3 regions of the Nocardia arthritidis genome follow, and region 3 is predicted to be linked to each of the others. Evidence: riboswitches for the same ligand, from Rfam matches in the RefSeq annotation. Region 3 holds a riboswitch; each other region holds the start of a gene.
The links. Region 3 has a riboswitch for magnesium ahead of F5544_RS14770 (FAD-dependent monooxygenase). Riboswitches for the same ligand answer to the same signal wherever they lie in the genome.
Positions count from the first base shown of each region.

Region 1: it holds a riboswitch for magnesium, as region 3 does, so the genes downstream of both, F5544_RS21215 (MgtC/SapB family protein) here and F5544_RS14770 (FAD-dependent monooxygenase) in region 3, are expected to answer to the same signal.
Region 2: it holds a riboswitch for magnesium, as region 3 does, so the genes downstream of both, F5544_RS39470 (hypothetical protein) here and F5544_RS14770 (FAD-dependent monooxygenase) in region 3, are expected to answer to the same signal.

Region 1 is NZ_CP046172.1:4,697,365-4,703,853, forward strand. Features, by position in the region: gene F5544_RS21205 (AAA-associated domain-containing protein) at 1-155, opposite strand, end outside; gene F5544_RS21210 (ABC transporter permease) at 208-1,944, opposite strand; gene F5544_RS21215 (MgtC/SapB family protein) at 1,941-2,660, opposite strand; M-box (ykoK) riboswitch at 2,901-3,069, opposite strand; gene F5544_RS21220 (TetR/AcrR family transcriptional regulator) at 3,101-3,745, opposite strand; gene F5544_RS21225 (hypothetical protein) at 3,815-4,225, opposite strand; gene F5544_RS21230 (pyridoxal-phosphate dependent enzyme) at 4,350-5,681, opposite strand; gene F5544_RS21235 (decarboxylase) at 5,678-6,489, opposite strand, start outside.
Region 2 is NZ_CP046172.1:8,703,731-8,710,219, forward strand. Features, by position in the region: gene F5544_RS39460 (NRAMP family divalent metal transporter) at 1-798, opposite strand, end outside; gene F5544_RS39465 (hypothetical protein) at 889-1,119, opposite strand; M-box (ykoK) riboswitch at 1,433-1,604, opposite strand; gene F5544_RS39470 (hypothetical protein) at 1,738-2,430, opposite strand; M-box (ykoK) riboswitch at 2,754-2,925, opposite strand; gene F5544_RS39475 (hypothetical protein) at 2,973-3,923, opposite strand; gene F5544_RS39480 (pyridoxal phosphate-dependent aminotransferase) at 3,920-5,365, opposite strand; gene F5544_RS39485 (helix-turn-helix domain-containing protein) at 5,362-6,405, opposite strand.
Region 3 is NZ_CP046172.1:3,304,892-3,311,380, reverse strand. Features, by position in the region: gene F5544_RS14770 (FAD-dependent monooxygenase) at 334-1,536, opposite strand; M-box (ykoK) riboswitch at 1,758-1,929, opposite strand; gene F5544_RS14765 (cytochrome P450) at 2,000-3,241, opposite strand; gene F5544_RS14760 (TetR/AcrR family transcriptional regulator) at 3,366-3,980, shown strand; gene F5544_RS14755 (NUDIX hydrolase) at 4,021-4,584, shown strand; gene F5544_RS14750 (hypothetical protein) at 4,634-4,813, shown strand; gene F5544_RS14745 (hypothetical protein) at 4,810-5,076, shown strand; gene F5544_RS14740 (NUDIX domain-containing protein) at 5,141-5,668, shown strand; gene F5544_RS14735 (GNAT family N-acetyltransferase) at 5,738-6,226, opposite strand; gene F5544_RS14730 (SgcJ/EcaC family oxidoreductase) at 6,302-6,489, opposite strand, start outside.

The DNA of each region.
Region 1 (6,489 bases), 1.4 Mb from region 3:
CCGGAACGCCCGAGCAGCGCGACGATTTCACCGCTGCGCAGCTGCAGATCGATACCGTCGAGCACGCGCAGCTCATCGCCCGCCGCGCCGGTGAACCGCTTGCCGACGCCCGCGATATCGAGCAACACCTCGCCGGTGGTGGTCGTTGCCGTCATGTGAGACCTCCTGTCGAACGAAAATGCTTGGCGAACAGCCCGATTCGCGCGGTCACAGCGAGTACCGCCGCTGTGCGAGCGCGTAGAGCCTGCGCCAGAAGACCCGGTTGATGACGACGACGAAGATGCTCATGACGAGCACCCCGATGAGGATGCGCGGCGAATCACCGGCCGTGGTGGCCTGTTTGATATAGGAGCCGAGTCCGGCGGCGACCAGCGTGGTCGACCCGTACTCCACCACCTCGGCCACGATGGACGCGTTCCACGCCCCACCGGCGGCGGTGATGCCGCCGGTGACGTAGCTGGGGAAGATGGCGGGCAGAATCAGCCTGCGCCACCACAGTTTTCGTGGCAGCTGCAGGTTGGCGGCGGCCTCGCGCAGATCGTTGGGCACCGCGCTGGCGCCGGCGATGACGTTGAACAGGATGTACCACTGCGCGCCGAGCGCCATGAGCAGCACACAGGCCCAGTTCAAACTCGCGCCGCTCCACACCAGAACGGCCGCGACGAGTGGGAACAGGAAGTTGGCCGGGAAGCTGGCCAGCACCTGAACCACGGGCTGCGCGAGCCGGGACACCTTGGGGTTCAACCCGATCCAAACGCCGATCGGCACCCAGACCGCGGTCGCGAAGATCAGCAGCACCACCACCCGCAGCAGGGTGATGAAGCCGAGCCCGAAGGCGTGCAGCACCTCGCCGAAGCCCGCGGTCGACGCGATATAGGTGACGACCCGGTATGCGCCCCAGACGATTCCGGCCGCGATCACCGCCGCGAAGACCATATCGCCCGCCCTGCGGCGCGCCGGTGAGGTGCGCAGCGGATGTTCGGCCAGCCCGAAGACGCTCATCACCCGGTCCACCGGCGCGACGACCGGGCCGAGCACCCGGCCGAGCAGCGTCGGAATGGTGGAGCGGCGCAACAGGTTCAGCACCAGGCTGCGCGGCGCCTCGGCCGCCTCCGACTCCTCGACCCGGAACCGCTCGGCCCATGCGGTGAGCGGGCGCCAGAAGAAGAAGTTCACCCCGACGACCATGACGATCATCACGCCGATCGCGATGAACACCTTGCCGAGATCCTTGTCGGCGCTGGCCGTCGCCACGAAGGAGCCGATGCCGGGCAGCGCGAAATTATTGTTGTTCACGCTGATCGCCTCGGAGGCGACGAGGAAGAACCAGCCGCCGCCGAAGCTCATCATGCCGTTCCAAACCAGCGGGATCATCCCGCTCGGCGCGTCCACCCGCCAGAATCGTTGCCAGCGCGACAATCTCAGGTTGCGCGCGGCCTCGTCGAGTTCGCGCGGCTGGGCGATGAGACTGTAGTAGAAGGCGAAGGTCATATTCCACGCCTGCGCGGTGAAGATCGCGAAGATCGACGCGCATTCCAGGCCCAGCTGCGATCCGGGGAACAGCGCGATGAACCCGGAGACGGTGATGGACAGGAAGCCGAGCACCGGCACCGACTGCAGAATGTCCAAGGCGGGCAACATGATCAGCCGCGCCCGCCGCAGCCGGGCGGCGGCCGTCGCGTAGACGAAGGTGAATACGATCGAGAGCGCGAGCGCCGCGAACATCCGCAGCAGCGAGCGCGCCGCATAGTAGGGCAGCTCCGAGATATCGGTGGAAACCGTTGCGGGAGCGGTGTTCGCGTCGAACGGCACGGCGGCGCCCGCGGACAGTCGCACGATCACATAGACGAGCACCGCGGCGCCGGTGAACACCACGGCATCGGCGATCCTGGCGCGCGGGCGGTCGAGCGCGTCGCGGGAGGGGTAGGAGCGCAGCAGCGTCATGCCTGGGACCCGCCCGCCTTCTCGTTCACCGAGGTGTGCCAGCCGACGCTGGTCACCGACGGTTCCAGGCTGAGCCTGCTCACCGCGGATTCCATCTGCCGGTCGTCGCGCTGATCGCCGACCAGTTCGGCGCGCACCTCCACCCGGCCGGGTTTATCGGTATTCGCGCTCGACACCGAGACCAGGCGGAAATCGGTGCGGGTCAACGCCTGTACCAGCAATGCGCGCACATGTGCCTCGTTGTCGTCGTTGGTCACCGCGACGAATACATAGCTGGCGGCCTGCTCCTCGGTGGATACCGGATTGCGGTCGACGGCCCGGCCCGCGGCCCGCAGCGCGATATTCACCGCGACCACCGCGACGGTGCCCGCGAGCGCGGTGCTGTACATGCCCGCACCGGCCAACGCGCCGACCGCGGCCGAACACCACAGTGTGGCAGCGGTATTCAGCCCGCGCACGTTGAGCCCGTCGCGGATGATCACACCGGCGCCGAGAAAGCCGATGCCGGAGACGATTTGGGCGGCCACCCGGGTGGGGTCCGCATCGTTGCCCTGGAAACCGTTGGCGGACAACAACACGAACAGGGTGGCGCCGGCGGCCACCAGGGCATTGGTACGCAGTCCGGCACCGCGGGCGCGGTACTGGCGTTCGAAACCGATCGCGGTACCGAGGCCGACGCCGGTGAGCAGCCGCAGCACCATTTCGACTGTTGACATGACGCTTTCTCCCGAATGATGTGCGCACCGTCGAAACAGCAGATTACGGGCGGGTATGCGCCCCGTCGCGAGCTACGAAGGTGTCGCCAGGTGAATTGTTGGCAAACAGGGATCTGGGACTATCACCGCCGGTCATCCGGCTCACCTCCTCAAAAACTTCCGATCGTGCCGCGCGCTTGTCGATCATGGTGGTCGCGTGCGCCTACCGTATCCGAGGAACGGGAAATCTCGACGAACGCTTGACGGCTTCCTCGTAAGACCTTTGGCACTGCACGGCGTGAACCCGGGGATGGGAGCCAATCGGAGTCACCCCTTAGGCCGGGGAGACCTGTCCTGACCCGGGGCGTCTCTCGACGTTCGGGGTCGCTGGCCTGTATCCGTGCAGGAGCCTCAGCGAACGATGAGCACCTTGCGTCAGCGAGTAAACACCCCGCCGCGTGTCATGGCAAATCGGGGGCCTGGTCCTGGTACAGAGCGCGATAGATGGTGAGCGTCGCGACGTAGTGGTCGACGATCTGATCCCGGCTCGCCCGCAGCGAGCCGTTCAGCCAGGCCGAGAACATGCCGGCATTGCCGCTTGCCATGGTGACCGCGGCCAGCCTGCGCCGCACCGGATCCTGGATGTGCGCGAACAGGTGGTCCTGCATCAACCGGGTGAATACCGGCATCACCGCGATGGTCGTCTGCCCGAGCCCGGTGCTGGAATAGGGCTCGACCAGGAACAGTCGGGATTTGCGCGGGTCGGCCAGCACCTTGTCGACCAGGATCTCCGAGAGCTGCCGGTCCCGCGCCGGATCGTCGGTGGCCGCGAAGGCCGTCATCGGCGCCAGGAACTCGTCGGCGACCTGCCGGTACAGCACGTCGAGCAGTTCGTCGCGGCTGGCGAAGCTCTCGTAGAAATAGCGGTCGGTCAGGTTGGATCTGCGGCAGACCGCGCGCATGGTGACCCCGCTCGCGCCGGATTCCCCGATCAGGTCGAGCGCGGCCTCCAGCAGCGCGGCCCGGCGGGCCTCCCTGCGCTCGGTGAGCGTGGTCCCACCCCAGATGCGGGGACCCCCGTCGGCTGAATCCTGACCTGTCTGCACTCGCCTACATTAAGGCCCTGTATCGACCGGACTTCGAGACAGGGCCTGGCGCGCCGACCGAACCTCTCGTCAGGACGGCACCACGCAGGCGGGGCCGAGGTTGATGCCGGTGCCGACGGCCACGCTGGTCTGCACGTATTCGCCGGTGCTGCGGACCGCGTAGAGGGTGTGGTTGCCGGGGACGGCGGGCCGCCAGGTGGCGGTGACCGAACCGGAGTCGGAGACGGTGACCCAGCCGGACGGGTCGAAACTGCCGGTGGGGTCGAAGAATCCGATGACGTCACCCGGTGTCGCGTTGGCGGTGGCGGTGTAGCTGCAGCCGGTGCCGTACTGCGACGAGCTGCCGAAGCTCATCCCGGGGGTGATGGTGATCGAGGTGACGGCGGCGGGCGCGGCGGGTGCGGTACACACCAGCGCGGCGCCGACAGCGCCGACGGTGGTCAGGGTGGCGGCGACGGTCTTCTTCGACGGAAGCAGCATGGTGCATCATCTCTTTCGAGTCCGATGGAGCGAATACCCGCGCATGACATCCTGCGCTAGTGCGCCAGTCTGCGCGAGCCGTGGCCGGGACACGCGCGGAATGACATTTCCCGTACCCGTCGACTCATGTCCCGCTCTCCATCGGCAAACCGGCGTCGCGCCAGGCGACGACGCCGCCGGACAGGCTGGCCGCGTCGTATCCCGCCCGCCGGGCCAGTGCGGCGTAGCGCGTCGAGAGCTCGCCCACCGGGCAGACGAAGACCACCGGCCGCGATTTCGGGAACGGGATGCCCTGGACGAACATTTCGTCGAGCTGATCGTCGCGGATGTTCACCGCGCCGGGCACATGCGCGATCCGGTAGGCCATGGCGCCGCGGGTGTCCACGATCGTCGGCCTGCCGATGCGGTCCAGCTCGGCCAGTTCGACGGGCGAAAGTGCCGGTGTCGCGGCCAGTTCCGCGGTGGTGGGCACCGCGCGGCGGTCGGCCCGGCCGAACAGTTCCGGCCTGCGCTTCTTGATATAGGACAGGTACGGTTCCAGCCGGTCGCACACGATGAATACCGCGACCACCGGATCGTCGGCGGAGCGTCCCGAAAGATCCAGTGCGCCAAGGTAATCCAATGCGGCGGCATAGCTGGCGCCGCTGGTGGGCCCGGCCAGGACGCCGTAGCCGGTGGCGAGCGCGAGCGTCGCGTCGATGGCGCGGCCCGCCTCCACCGTGACGATCCGGTCGTAGAAATCGGGCTGGAAAAGCCCGACCTCCCACATCTCGTTCTCCGTCCGGATGCCGGGTATGAAGTCGGCCCGCTCGGAAACCACCGCGACGGTGCGCAATTCGGGATTGTGCTTGCGCAGGTAGGTGGCGGCGCCGCGGGTGGACCCGGTGGTGCCGAGACCGCCGATCAAATAGTCGACCCTGGTGATGCCGTCGGCGGACAGATCCTCGTGGATCTCGCGGCCGGTGCCGTGATAGTGCGCCTCGACATTCTTCTCGTTGGTGTACTGCGACGGATGATGGTACGCGCCCGGCTCCTTCGCCATCGTCGCCTCGATCACCGAATACACGTCATTGGGCGTCGTCGGGTCGGGGCATTCGGAAAGCCCTGGCAGTTCGACGATTTCGGTGCCGAACAGCTGTAACAGATCGCGTACCTCGGCCACCTTGATCCGGTTGGTCACCGCGCGCAGCCGGATCCCGTACATGGCGCCGAGGATGCGCAGCGCCTTTGCGGTATTGCCGCTGGACGCCTCGATCAGCGTCTGTCCGCAGGCCCGGATCGCCTCGATCTCGTCCCGGATCATGCCCCAGGCCACCCGGTCCTTGACCGAGCCGAAGGGGTTGTGCGACTCCAGTTTCGCGTAGAGCCGCACGCCGTCGAGCTGATGCACGCCCGGATCCAGGTGCAGCAGGGGAGTGTTGCCGATCAGATCGGTGATGTCGTCGTAGCGCGTCACGGTGCCTCGGTGGGTCGGCGGGGCAGCGGCGGGCGCCGCGGTGGCAGCCGGCGCGGTGGCGGGACGCCGACCGGAATCAGCGGCTCGTAATCGTAATCGCGGTATACCTGGAAGCTGCCCGCACGGTGCGCGACAGCGAGTTTCAGCGGGACCGGATGCATGGACGCGGTCGCCGCCGACAAATCCATGTGGTAGGCGGCGGTATTCGGGAACACCACCACATCACCGGGACTCGGGCATTCCGGCAGCCAGACCTTGTGATTGGTGATCAGGTCGCGCTCCAGGCACAGGCGGCCCGCGAAATACACACCGACGGAACGGGTTTCGGGCACCGGGCGCAGGGCGGGGTAGGTGTCGCCCGCCTGTGCGGGCCGAACGCCGTCACGGCCCGCGACCACCGGCACATGCGCGCCGCGGGTCAGCACCAGCGGATCCACCATCACCTCCTGGTCGGCCGGGGTCACCGCATCCCGGCTGAGGTCGACGTTGACGAGCACGCTGCCATCGGGGAGCTCCTTGGTGCACTCCACCCGCGCCACCGTCAGCCCGGCATGATCGACCAGCGACTTACCCGGCTCCAGCCAGATCTCCAGCATGTTGTCCGCGGCCACCTGGGCGACGGTGCGTCCCCCGTGCCGCTCCAGCGGCGCGGTGAGCAACTCCTCCAGCATCCTGTTGGCCGGGACGGTATTGGCGTACTTGTGGAACACCGGCGTGCCGCGAACGACGCCACCGTCGATGTGATAGCCGAAGGTGTTGTCGCCCCAGCTCATTCGCTCGCCGCGGCCGAGCAGCGATTCGCGCAGCG
Region 2 (6,489 bases), 4.6 Mb from region 3:
CCGCTTGTCGACGATGTTGGACTGCTGGAAGAACAGCTGCCACGGCGCGACGGTGGTGCCGACGATGGCGACGATCAACAGCAGCAGCGTCGAGTTCAACCCGCCGGGGAACGACGGCACAACGCCTTTCGCGGTCTCCGAGACGCTCGGATGCACCATGAACGCCAGCGGGAACATCACGATGTTGATCGCGATGAGCGCGAAAAGGAAACGCTCCCAACGCCGGAACGAACCACCGGCCACCACGGCGAACAGCAGCACCGCCGCCAGCGGAACCGAAATCGCCTTGGGCAGACCGAAGTAGTTCAATGCCATGGAGACGCCGATGAATTCGGTGACGATGGTCAGCGCGTTGACGATGAACAGATCGCCGACGCTGAACGCACCCCAGAACTTGCCGAACCGGGCGAAGATCAATCGGGCGTGGCCGACACCCGCGACCGCGCCGAGCCGGACCACCATTTCCTGGTTGACGTACAGCACCGGAATCAACAGCGCCAGTGTCCAAATCAGCGCCATACCGTAGTTCTGCCCGGCCTGCGCGTAGGTCGCGACGCCACCGGCGTCGTTGTCGCCGACCATGACGATGAGGCCGGGGCCGATGACGGCGAGCAGCATGCGGAACCGCTGCCAGCGGCTGCGGCCCTCCGCCGTATCGTGCTGTTTGATGGTGCCGAGGGCGCCGACGATATCGCCGACATGTGCCGAATCCAGTGCTGCCGGAGCGCCGTTGGCGGGGGCAACGGCTACCGTCGCGGTGTTGTCGCGGCGGCTGCCGCCATTCGAGAAGAAGGCCATCGCCATTCCCTCGCTTCCTGAAAATCATTGCTGCACAACAGCAGTGGTGAGACTTCAGTGATCCGTTCGACGCCGTCGTCGAAATGCGTATCAGTAGGTGGTGTGGCCGCCGAGCGAGGCGGTGAAGATCGCATTGCGGCCCCGGCTGACGCGCAGGTTCGCCTGCTCCTGCGGGGTGAGGGTGCGCCGGGCACGCTGCTTGCGGGCCGACTCACCCAGTACCGAAAGCACGGTCAGGCCGGGCCGGGCGCGGTTCTTGCGAACCGACTCGCCCAGCATCGAGAACAGGGAAATGTGACGCGGAAAAACAAGGATCGCCATGGCGAACTCCTGACAGGAAAGTCAGTCACCACAACCTTTTTCGGGCACCGCAAAATAACCCGGACACCAAAGCACCGACCCCCTCACCAAAGCGGAATTCGCTTCGTAGGTCGATGGGTGGTTTCAGGTTTCAGGCGGTAATCAGGCCGCGGCGAGCTGGTATCGATAGGGGTTTTCGAACCGGACTCGGATACGGACTATCGCCGGACTTCATAACGTCCCCCACCTCCTTGCTGCCGAGACGCACGCGAGCGTCGCTTACTCATGGCATCAGACCACGCGGTAAGGGATACCCACGCCTGAAACGACGAGGTAGGCACCCCTCTCGTCAGAGCTTCGGCACTGTACGACGTATCCCCCTGGCAGGGAAGCCACTTTGGATCGCGCCTTAATCCGGGACGATCTGTCCTAGCCCTGGGCGTCTCTCGACGTCGTGGGACCAGTGGCCTTTGTTCGTACAGGAGCCTCGCCTAGCGAGGTGCTGACCTGAAAATGTTGCACCCAGACTGATCGAAAGTCAAATCAGTGCCGGTCGGTTCTTCGGTTATGGCTAGGTCGTTGCGACACAATCTTTTTCGGTCCGGTTGCGCAACTGGGGACGCAACCGGACCGAATTGCTCAGGATTGCGCCGGCGCCGCGGGCGGGGTGTTGAGCCGCTGGAAGAATTGGATCGCCGACGCGATGCCGACCGGAACGCCGAGCACGATCGTGCCCGCCGCCGCGCCGAGCGCGACACCGGCGACGATGCCCGCGAGGCAGCCGCCGACCGCGCCGGGCAGGAAGATCGGCGGCATCAGCACCGCGCCGACCACCGCGCCCGCGACACAGCCGACGCCGCCGCCGATGATGGTGCCGACCAGGCTGCCGACGCCGGTGGCCAGGCCGAATTGCGTTCCGGCCGCGCTCAGCGCGGCATCGAAATCGGCCTGCGCATCGATCGGCTTCAGCGCCGGGCTCGGGGCCTGGGTCGCGGTTGCCGGATCGGTGCCGGGGGTCAGGATCGCGGTGTGGCCGTCGATCTCGGCGGCGATCGGGAAGACCTTGTCGTCCAGCCGGTAGCTCAGCGGCATACCCGCGGCCACGTGGCCGTCGGCGTCGAGCACGTCGAACTGGCCGTCCTTGGCGAACAGGGTGCCCGCGTCGGTCTTGACCACGATGGATTTGTCGACGACGTTCGCGGTCCAGTGGATGCCGGGCGCCTCGGTGGACGAATTCTGTTGCGGCGGAACCGCTGTCGACTCGGGAGTGGTGATGTTGAGCGCGCCGAGCGCGACCGCGGCGCCTGCCGCGTAGCTGCTGAACTTCCTCATCGAAAAACCTTTGGAGCTCGGGTGGTATTCATACCGTTTTCGGGCATGACAAAACCATGGCGGGCGGATTTTTGAATCCGATTTCTGCCCGAATAATTCGGGCAGCACGAATTACGCGGTCGCGATATGGCGCGGGCCGCGGATTACGAAAGCGTTCATGGTCGTGTGACGAGAATCGAGACACGACGAGGCCCGGAAAGACCGGGACTCGGATACGGATGGTCGCCTATGGGCATCGGGCCTTTCCTCACCTCCTCGAGGCCGGGCGCACGGGGGCGCGAGCAGGGCGCACGCGAGGAAGCCACCACGGCAGAATCCGCTGGTGGGCACCCCTCTCGTCAGAGTTTCGGCACTGCACGACGTATCCCGCTGCGCGGAAAGCCACTTGGGATCGCCCCTTAATCCGGGACGACCTGTCCTGATCTTGGGCGTCTCTCGACGTCGTCAGATCAGTGGCCTGTGTTCGTACAGGAGCCTCACCTAGCGAGGTGCTGTTTACGGCGAAATCCTGTCATTCCGGAAATCGGAAGTCAATCCGGACATTATTCGGTTGCCGCGCGCCGATCGAGTTCCAGAATCATGGCGGCCATCGCGGCGCTGTACGCGGCGCTCGCCGCCGACGGGCGATCGGCCGGATAATTCGAACGATGGGTGACGATCACCCCGTTCGGCAGGGTGACGGTGCGGTCCGGCACGGTGGCCACGCAGTTGCCACCGGATTTGCCTACCAGATCGACGATTACGGTCCCGGCGGCCATCGTGTCGAGCGTCGCGGCGTCGAGGAGGACGGGTCCCCTCGAACCCCGGTGCACCGCGGCGCAGAAGACAAGGTCGGGCGGCTCGGCCGCGAGTTGGCGCCGCAGCACCTCCGGATCGCCGTCCGGGTTGGCGAGAAAACGCTTCGCGCCCAGGCGGATCGCCGCGTCGGCCTGCTCCGGCCGGTTGCCGACGGCGACCGCGGCATCGCCGGAGCGCACCGCCGTGCCGATCGCGGACAGCCCGGCCTGCCCGCAGCCGATGATCAGCGCGCGTATCGGCCCCGATACCGAAACCAATTGTCGCGCTTGCCCGTACGCGATTTCCCCGGCAATTCGGCTCATCGCCGAGAGCGCGTCGATATCGGGGCGGTCGTGCGCCACGGCCTCGAAACCGACGGATGTGACACCGCGAGCGCGCAATTCGTCGATCCGCGCCGCGCGGTGGATCGGATCCTGGAATCCGACCAGCGTCATATGCGGACGGACCAGCGAATCCAGTTGATATGCGGGCGGTTTCACCCACGCCACCAGATCGGACACGCCGTACAGCTCGGCCCGGTCGACGAGATCCGCACCGGCGGCGCGATATTCGGCATCGGCTATTTCCACACCGTGGCCCGCATCGTGTTCGACCATGAGCCGATGGCCCGCCGCCACCAGCCGCCGCACGCCGTCCGGGGTGAGCGCCACCCGCCGCTCCGCCTTCGCGGTTTCCCGTACTACCCCGGCAATCATTGCGCGACAACGGTTTCGAGCAGACCCAGGCGCAGCAGCACATCGCGGTAGGTGTCGCCCGCGCGGATGTCCAGGATCAGCCGCGTCAACCGGTCGAACAGTTCGTCGAGCAGGTCCGGCGACTCCTGGCCCGGCGCCTTGCGCGGTGCGAGCACATTGAGCCGGACACCGAGCCGCGCCGATCCGGTGCGGTCCAGCGCGACACTGTCCACGCCCGCCGCGGCCAGCAGCAGATCCTCCAGTTGCGCACTGGATTCGACGCCCGCCGCGGCGAGCAGGTCGTCGGTGAACGCGATGGTGCGGAACATCCCCTGCGAACTTCCCAGCGGCCGCAAGACCTTCGCGCCGACGCGGACATTGATCGCATCGATATGCCTACGCGCACGGTCGAGCTGGCGGCGCATCAGCGTGCGATTGTGCGCGAAATACGCCTCCGGCGTGTGCTCGACGATCGCCCGCGCCAGGTGGATCGACTCACGCTGGAACGAGATGGTGAGCCGGTCGCGGATCCTGGCCAGCCATTCGGCGTCACCGGAGCAGGCGGCGCCCAGCTTACATGGACCGAATGCGTTGTAGCCCTTGGAATTTCCGGTGACCGTCAAGACCCGGTCGTACAGTCTACCGCCCGGCAGCGCCAGCGCGGCGATGGGGATGTGCCGTGCCACCATGGCATCGAAGGCCATATCGCAGATGATCGGCGCACCGCTGTCGAGCAGCACCTGGGCGATCCGGGCCAACTCATCCGCCGAATAGTCCACCACCACTGGATTTCCCGGCAACGTCAGCAGCACACCGCACAGCTCGCCGCGGCTCGCGAAGTCGCCCAGGCAGCGCGCCAGCAGCTCCGGATCGATCTTGAACGCATGATCCGGCGCGACCGGACAGGAAACGACGCGCAGCCCGAACTTCTCGACGTGAATGCTGGAACTCTTGTAAAACCCCTCCGGGCAGACGATTACGCCGCCGGGCCGGGCCAGCGTCGCCACCGCCTCCTCGAGCAGCATGGTGCTCGAGTACGGGCAGACGATGACCTCATCCGGATGCACCGCGATACCGGGAACCGTGATATCCGGCGCGGCCAACCTACCGAACAGCCTGCGCGCGGCCAACTCTCGCAGAATCAGCGGTTGCCGCTTGTCGTAGAGCGCGCCATCGCGATATTCGTCCGCGTACTCGGGCGTGACGCCCGGATCCCGCATGGACATCAGCTCTCGCCAGGCCCGGTCGAGCGCGGCGGCGGCGTCCGGGTGCAGCGGCAGCCCGGTTTCGCCGTGGTAGGCGTCGAGCACGCCCGAGTACCAGCGGCCCTCAGTTCCGGCGAACTGCGCATCAGCACCTAATTGCTTGCGCACCAGACGTTTTCGCGCCTCGGAACGTTTCGCGACGGTCGCGAGACCCACCTCGCGCCGCCACGGCTCGATATCGGTCAGCGCGCTCGTCACGACCTATTGCCTTCGACGGGAGACTCCCCCGGCGCGGGCATATCCAGCCAGCGCCGTTCCAATGCCGCGCGGAACCGGTCACGGCAGTCGGCGAGCCGCTCGTATCCGGCCAGTTCCGGATCGGCGACCACATCGTTGACCACGATGGCCGATCCGGCCAGCTTCAGCGCGTAGAGCTTCTCGAAGCGGCGCACCGCGAACGCGACATCGTGCTTCAGCGCCGAGAAGCGGGTCGCCACCCGGGCCTGCCGCGAATAGTCGTACTCACCGACCGCGACATACTGTTCGTCGACGACGAGCATGCTCTGCGCGTTGCGCGCGTGCTCCCGCTTGACCAGCACGCTCTCCACCCCGGATCTGGTTTGCCGCCATAGTCTTTCGTCATAGGGCCAGACGTCGTCGATGGTGTCGAGCACGTACATCCGACGCACATCGATCTTGGGCGGATGCGATTTGTCGGCCAGGCGCAGAATCGCCTCGTGATAGTCGTCGCCGACATCGCCACCGATGGTGCCGAGGTCCGCGGTGTGGATCGCGCGGACCGAGCGCCTCGCCTGCTCGAGGATGATCAACCAGTCGCTCACCGTATTCCACTCCCATACGGTGGCGCTGCGCGACGGAATCTGGGTGATGATCTCCTCCGCCCGCTCCAGCTGCCGAGCCGCGATCATGCGCAGCGGCTCGATCTCCTCCTTGACGCTCGCGGCATCGATCAGGCTCTGTGCGATGCCGAGCGCCCGATCGACGAGTTCAGGGTCCTTGCCGAGCAATACGTTGAAACGCATCCGGAGGTCGTGGTACCCGCCGGTGCCGCCGCTCGAATTCGAATCGTCGAGCGCGGGCAACTCCGCGCCGAGCGCCAGGCTCAACCGTTCACGCAGCGGTAGCGGGGGTATCCGGGTACCGTTCTCGATCTGCTGGATCAGGCTGCGCGAACAATCGGACTTCTTCGCGAGCGCCGCCTGGGTGAGCCCGCGTTCCGTGCGGAGCCTGCGGACCAGTTCACCGACCTCCTCGCGGCCCGCGCTCGAACCAGCCATTCCACGTCTCCCGTCCTGCGCATGGGGTTGCCGTGCTCATCGTGTGTCATCCGGTCGTCATCATAGTCACGATGTGTCAAGGGT
Region 3 (6,489 bases):
CCCGGCCCCACATCGCATGCCCGGCCCCACATCACACGCCCGCCGCACACCGCATGCCCGGCCCCACATCGCATGTCCCGCCGCACATCACATACCGGACCCCACACCGCACACCTCGGGCCCCATCCCAAAAAAATACAGCCGGACAGCGGCGGGCCGAGGCTGCGCTGTCCGGCTGATCGATCGGTGTCACTACATGGGCATATCGGGGAACATCATGTTCCACCAGTCTCGCAACATGTCCATCAACTGCATAAACATCGGTGACATCACAATCATCACCTCCTGACCATCTCCCGCCGGTCAGTTCTCGCGTACCCAGAGATCCCGCCGCTAGACCGACGCGAGCGGAGTGTCGTAATCCTTGACCGGCATCGAGTCGTAAAACCGCAGGCCGCGGGCGCCGAGTTTCGTTGCGGCGCGAGCCAACCCGGTGGGCAGGGCCGTGCCCAGTCGTCCGGCTTGGATGAGTGCCCACATGCCGAGGCGGGAGGTGGGCACGATCGTCGCGGCCGCCCGCGCGGCGAATATCCGGCTACGCCGGACCGATTCCGCCATCACCGCCTCGTAGGCGGGCAGCGCGACGGTGTGGTCGCCACCGGCCGCGGCGAGTTCCCCGGCCAAGGTGTAGGCGCCGACGATCGCCAGGCTGGTGCTGCCACCGACCGCCGGGCCGGGGCAGTAGGCGGCGTCGCCGACCAGCGTGACCCGATCCCGGGACCAGCGGTCGAGCCGAAGCTGGGTGATGGAGTCGAAATAGAAGGCGGGCGTATCGTCGAGCACCGCCAGCCACCGGTCGACCTCGGGCGCCGAGCCGGCGAATGCCTTGCGCACCAACCGCTTCTGCTGATCGATATCGCGGTGGTCGTAATCGAGTTCCTGTTCCGGCCGGAACAGGAAGAGGATCCGGGAGTCGGTCAGGCATTGGGCGGTGTAGATCCCCGCGACTCGGCCGACCGCCAACCGCGCGTTGAATTCGCCGGGCACCGCGAGTTCGCGCGGCGCCGAGGCCACCGCGAGGTAGCCGCCCAGAAACCGTTCCGGCACCTGCCCGAAGACCAGCCGCCGGACATTCGAGCGCAGCCCGTCGGCGCCGACGACGAGATCGAATTCCCGCGGTTCGCTGTGCTCGAAGCTGACGCGGCCGTCCGCGGTGATCGCGGTGATGGAATCGCCGAACCGATACTCCACATCGTTTCGTGTTGCGTCGTAATAGATTTCGCTGAGATCGTCGCGCATGATCTCCACATGCCGATCGGAGGCGGCCCGGGCGAGCTTGGCTTGGTCCAATCGCACCCGGCGGCTACCCGTGTGCACGGTGAGGTAGTCGGTTCCGGTGGCGTGCTCCATGATTCGCGGCAGCACACCCATTTGTTCGGAGATCTCCACGGACGGCCGGAACAGGTCGACCGCGTGACCACCGGTTTTGCGCAGTGTCGGCGCCTTTTCGACGACGGTTACGGTGAATCCGTACCGCGTGAGCCAGTAGGACAGGACGGGTCCGGCGATGCTGGCACCGGAGACGAGGATTCGCATATCGCACTTCCTTTGCGAAAACCCGCACACTGCAACAGTTTCCAGGCACGGCAAGAGGTACCGCGCCGACGTTCGTCAGGCGATCGGAGTGTCGCAGCGAGCTGGGAATGTATATGTCAGAACCGGACTGGGATACGGACTATCGCCGGACATCATGTCGTCCCCCACCTCCTCGCCGCGCTGATCACTATGAAGGCACAAAGGGGAACCCGAAAGACGGGCTGGCACCCCTCTCGTCAGAGCTTCGGCACTGCACGACGTATCCCGTTGCCGGGGAAGCCACTTCGGATAACCCCTTAATCCGGGGAGATCTGTCCTGACCCTGGGCGTCTCTCGACGTCGTCGGATCAGTGGCCTGTGTTCGTACAGGAGCCTCGCCTAGCGAGGTGCTGACCTGAAAATACTGACCCGCACTCGCCGGTGAAGTCAAGCGATTCTTCCTGTCGCGAAGGAATTTTCGCGCTCAGGGTGCGATCTCAGTGAAACCGACGGGCAGCGCGGCCGGACCGCGCAGGGTGACATGGTCGCGGTAGGGCGGCGGGTCCAGCAGCAGGCGTGGTTCGCGAACCCGTAATGCGAAGCGCGTCAACGCGACTCGCGCCTCCAATCGCGCGAGCGGCGCCCCGAGGCAGAAGTGTGCCCCCGCACCGAAGGCCAGGTGCCGGATGTCACGCCGCGGGTCGAAGCGGTCCGGGTCCGGATTCAGCCGCGGATCGCGCTGTGCGGCGGCGAGCAGCATGATCATGACCTCGCCGCGGCGCACCGGGAAATCGCCGATCCGCAGGTCCGCGGCGGCGATTCGCGGGGCGAGCTGTACCGGCGGGTCGTAGCGCAGCGTCTCCTCCACCACGGCGGCGGCGAGAGCCGGGTCGGCGCGCAGCGCGGCGAGTTGTTCGGGGTTGCGCAGCAGCGCGAGCACCGCATTGCCGATCAGGTTGACCGTCGTCTCGTGCCCGGCGATGAGCAAAAGCCCACAGGTGCTTATCAATTCGTCGTGGCTGAGCTTGTCGCCCGCCTCCTCGGCGGCGATGAGTTCGGACAGCAGGTCCGGCCCGGGGTCCGCGCGCCTGCGAACCGTCAATTCCTCGAAATATTCATACAATTCGTCGCTCGCCTGGTCGACGGCCGCGGGATCGGCGGCGAATTCGGCGGTGGAGCGCGATGTCGGATCCAGTTTGCGCGACATGAGCGCCGACCAGCGACCCAGCCGCGCCTCGCCTTCCAGTGGGACACCGAGCAATTCGCAGATGACGGTGACCGGCAGCGGATAGGCCAGCTCGGCGACGACGTCGAATTCGGTTCCGGAGACCCGATCGAGTATGCCGTCCACCAGCGCCGTGATCCTGGGTTCCATGGTCTGTACGACGCGCGGGGTGAACGCCTTCGCGACCAGCCGCCGCAGCCGGGTGTGGTCGGGCGGATCGCGGAACAGGAATGCGGGCCCACGTTCGTCGTCGCCGGTGCGGGGGTCCGGGAACTGCGACAGTTCGAAGGCGCTGAGCCTGCGGTCGACGCGGGCATCCGGATGCCGCAGCACCGTCGCGCAGTCCGCGTACCCGGGAAAGACGACGACGGGCGCGGAGCCGAGCCGGAACGGTCCGGCCGCACGCATCCGCGCTAGCAACGGGTACGGATCGGGCCGGTTGGCCGGGTCGATGAGGCTCAGGTAGTCGGCGATACCGATCGGCTCGTCCGTCGTGGTCATCACGGTCCTCCACAAATGCTACATCTACTGTAGCTACAGTCCCTGTAGCATCCTGGACTGAGCCACCCGCTGTCAAGAGCCCCGAAATGACTTTCCAGCCCCCACACAGAACAGAGAAGCAGCGATGACCGAACCGGCGACCCGGCGCAATCGCACCTACGCGCCGCGCATGGCCCCCGAGCAGCGGCGCGCCCAACTACTCGACGCGGCGCTGCGGATCATCGTCGAACAGGGCATCCACAAGGTCTCGATGGATGCGGTGGCGCGCTCGGCCGGTGTCACCAGGCCGGTGGTGTACAGCCAGTTCACCGACACCGACGACCTACTGCGCAGCTCGCTCGAGCGGGAGGAACAACTTGCCCGCCAACAACTTTCCGATATCGTGCCGCTGCGCCCGACCGGCGACCCCGCCGCCGACGTACTGCGCTACCTGGCGGGGTTCCTGCGCGCGGTCACCGAGGCCCCGGACCGCTGGCGAGCCGCCTTCGTACTGGTGGACAGCGCGACACCGTACTTCCGCCGCCGGATGGAGCACTGGCGACGCGAACTCGTCACCGCGCTGGAGGATTTCGTCCGCGCCGCGACCACCGACCTCGACGTCGCGATGACCGCCCGCGCCATCGACGCGCTCGTCTGGAACGCCGGACGCCTCACTCTCGCGGAACCCGGCGAGTTCCCGCCCGCGCGTGTCATCGCCTACTACACCGACCTGGTGCGCACCCACTTCGACCGGCGCTGACCTCGAGTTTCCTGTCGGTGGGCGGCGTTACAGTCCCGCCATGCATCCTGCCACCGCAGTCATCGCCGAAATCGTGCGGGGGATCGAACCGTTCGACGCGCTCGAATGCGAACACATCGCCCAAACGCTGCGCTGGCTGGACGCGACCGATGATGTCTTCCGCCGCGCGAAACCCGCGACGCCACCGCGACATCTGGTCACCTACGCGGTGCTCGTCGACCCGGACGGCCGTGCCGTACTGCTCGGCCTGCATCGACTGGCCGGGCTGTGGCTGCCGACCGGCGGCCATGTCGAGCCCGGCGAACATCCGCTCGCGGCCGCACGCCGGGAGACATTGGAGGAGTTGGGCATCGAGCCCGATTTCGGCGTCGTCGGCACCGCACCGCTGTTCCTGACGATCACCACCACGATCGGAATCGACGCCGGGCACGAGGACGTGAGCCTCTGGTACGTCGTCCGCGGCGACCGCACCCGCGAATATCGGCTGGATCCAAGAGAGTTCGGCGACGGCCGGTGGTGGGATATCGACCGGTTCGCCGTCCCGGAATCCGATCCGCATTTCGGGCGTTTCCTAGGCAAACTGGAGGCCGCGATCTTGCCTTGACGCCGGTGACAACGTTTACCGTTGCGGCCGACGCATCGAAGGAGGTCGCATGCTCATCGGCGAACTGGCCGAGCGGATCGGCACCCGCACCTGCGGTATTACGAACAGCACGGCCTGGTGCGAGCGCGCCGCTCGGCAGGTCGACGCGACCATGGACCAGCTCGCCGCACTGCGCGAACAACTGCTCGCCCGGCTGCGCGCCGCGCCGCCGAAATGTGAATTCCATTGAGCGACATGCGTTTCGCCATCAGCTATAGTTCGCCGTTCCACGGCGTGGATCCGGACCGGCTCATCGCGGTCGCACGGCATGCCGAGCGGTGCGGATTCGAGGGGCTGTACCTGCCCGATCATCTCGCGCTCTATCCGGGAGCGATGTTCGGCGCAGTGGAATTACCCACCCAACTCCCCTATCTGGAACCGCTCGACGCGCTGAGTTTCGTCGCCGCGACCACCGAACGAATCCTGCTCCAGCCACCAGACGATCAGTCATGAGCCGCACAACCAGCGAATCCAGCACGAGCCGCCGCACCAGCGCGATCTCCGACAGTATCGAGCCATGGAGACGCTCGGATCGCAGACGATGTACTCGAATCCGTGGATTTCGGTGCGCGAGGACGTGGTGCGCCGGGCCGACGATTCGACCGGGATATACGGCGTGGTCGATCTCCCCGACTTCGCCATGATCATCCCGTTGCGGAACAACATGTTTCATCTCGTCGAACAGTTCAGATATCCGCTCGGGCTGCGGCGCTGGGAGTTCCCGGCGGGTTCCTGCCCCGCCGACGACCCGGTCACCGCGGCACACATCGAATTGCGCGAGGAGACGGGGTTGCGCGCCGGGCGCCTCATCCACCTGGGCACGGTGGACAGCGCGCCGAGTATGAGCAGCCAGCGCGGCTGGATCTATCTAGCCACCGACCTCACCGACGGCGCACCCGAACGCGAACACTCCGAACAGGACATGCGCTCGGCCTGGTTCCTGCGGGAGACGGTCGAGGCGATGCTGACCAGCGGCGAAATCACCGACTCGCACACCGTCGCCGCCTACACCCTCCTGCTGCTGCACGAACGCCGCGGCGACTGAACCGATCCGCGGCGCGCCGAGCATCGGCGTCGGTCAGCGCGGCCGAATCCACATCCTCCCGAGCTCGGCTCAGAACTCCAGCATCATCTCGAATTCCGGGCGCGGATTCGCGGGCGAGATGATTGATCGCACCCCGGTGCGCGCGAAACCATTTCGCAGATAAAGCTTTTCGGCGACAACGTTCCCCTCCGCAACCTCCAGCCATACCCTGCGATATCCCGCTCCCCTGGCCCAGTCGACCAGCGCGCGCACCAGGACGTCACCGACACCGGTCCCCCGCGCCCCGGGCGCCACCCACATCGAAATCAGGTGTGCCCCATCGCGTTCCGGATCGGCCAGGCCGCCGATCGTGCCGACCTCGGCACCGTCGACGGTCGCGACGAACTGGACGCGCCCGGCCAACAGCGCCCGCCACCCCGCCTCGGTGCGCCGCTGCGCCTCGGCCAGCGTCGCACCGAAGGCGTGTGGCGCATCGGCGAGGGACAGCAGCCGTAACCGGCGAAAGGTCGCCCACTCGTCCGGGCCGAGCCGCCTGATGCCGATCACCGAACTGTCCACCGCACCTCGCTCTCGGAATACTGGATCGTACGACGGTTCCAGGCCAGTGCACCAACGGTTTTCAGCGCACAGGGATCAGGCGGGCCCCGATGGCCGGATGCGTGTGTTCTGGAATGAAGTGAACAGCCAGCTGCCATCCGCCTTTACGGCGGTCCTCGTCTGGATCGAAAGGTCTTCCGGGCGGCACGTTTCGGCGCCATCACGCAGCACGCAGACGCCGTTGGTCACCATCACCGCGAGATCGGGTGCCGGGAAGCGGATTG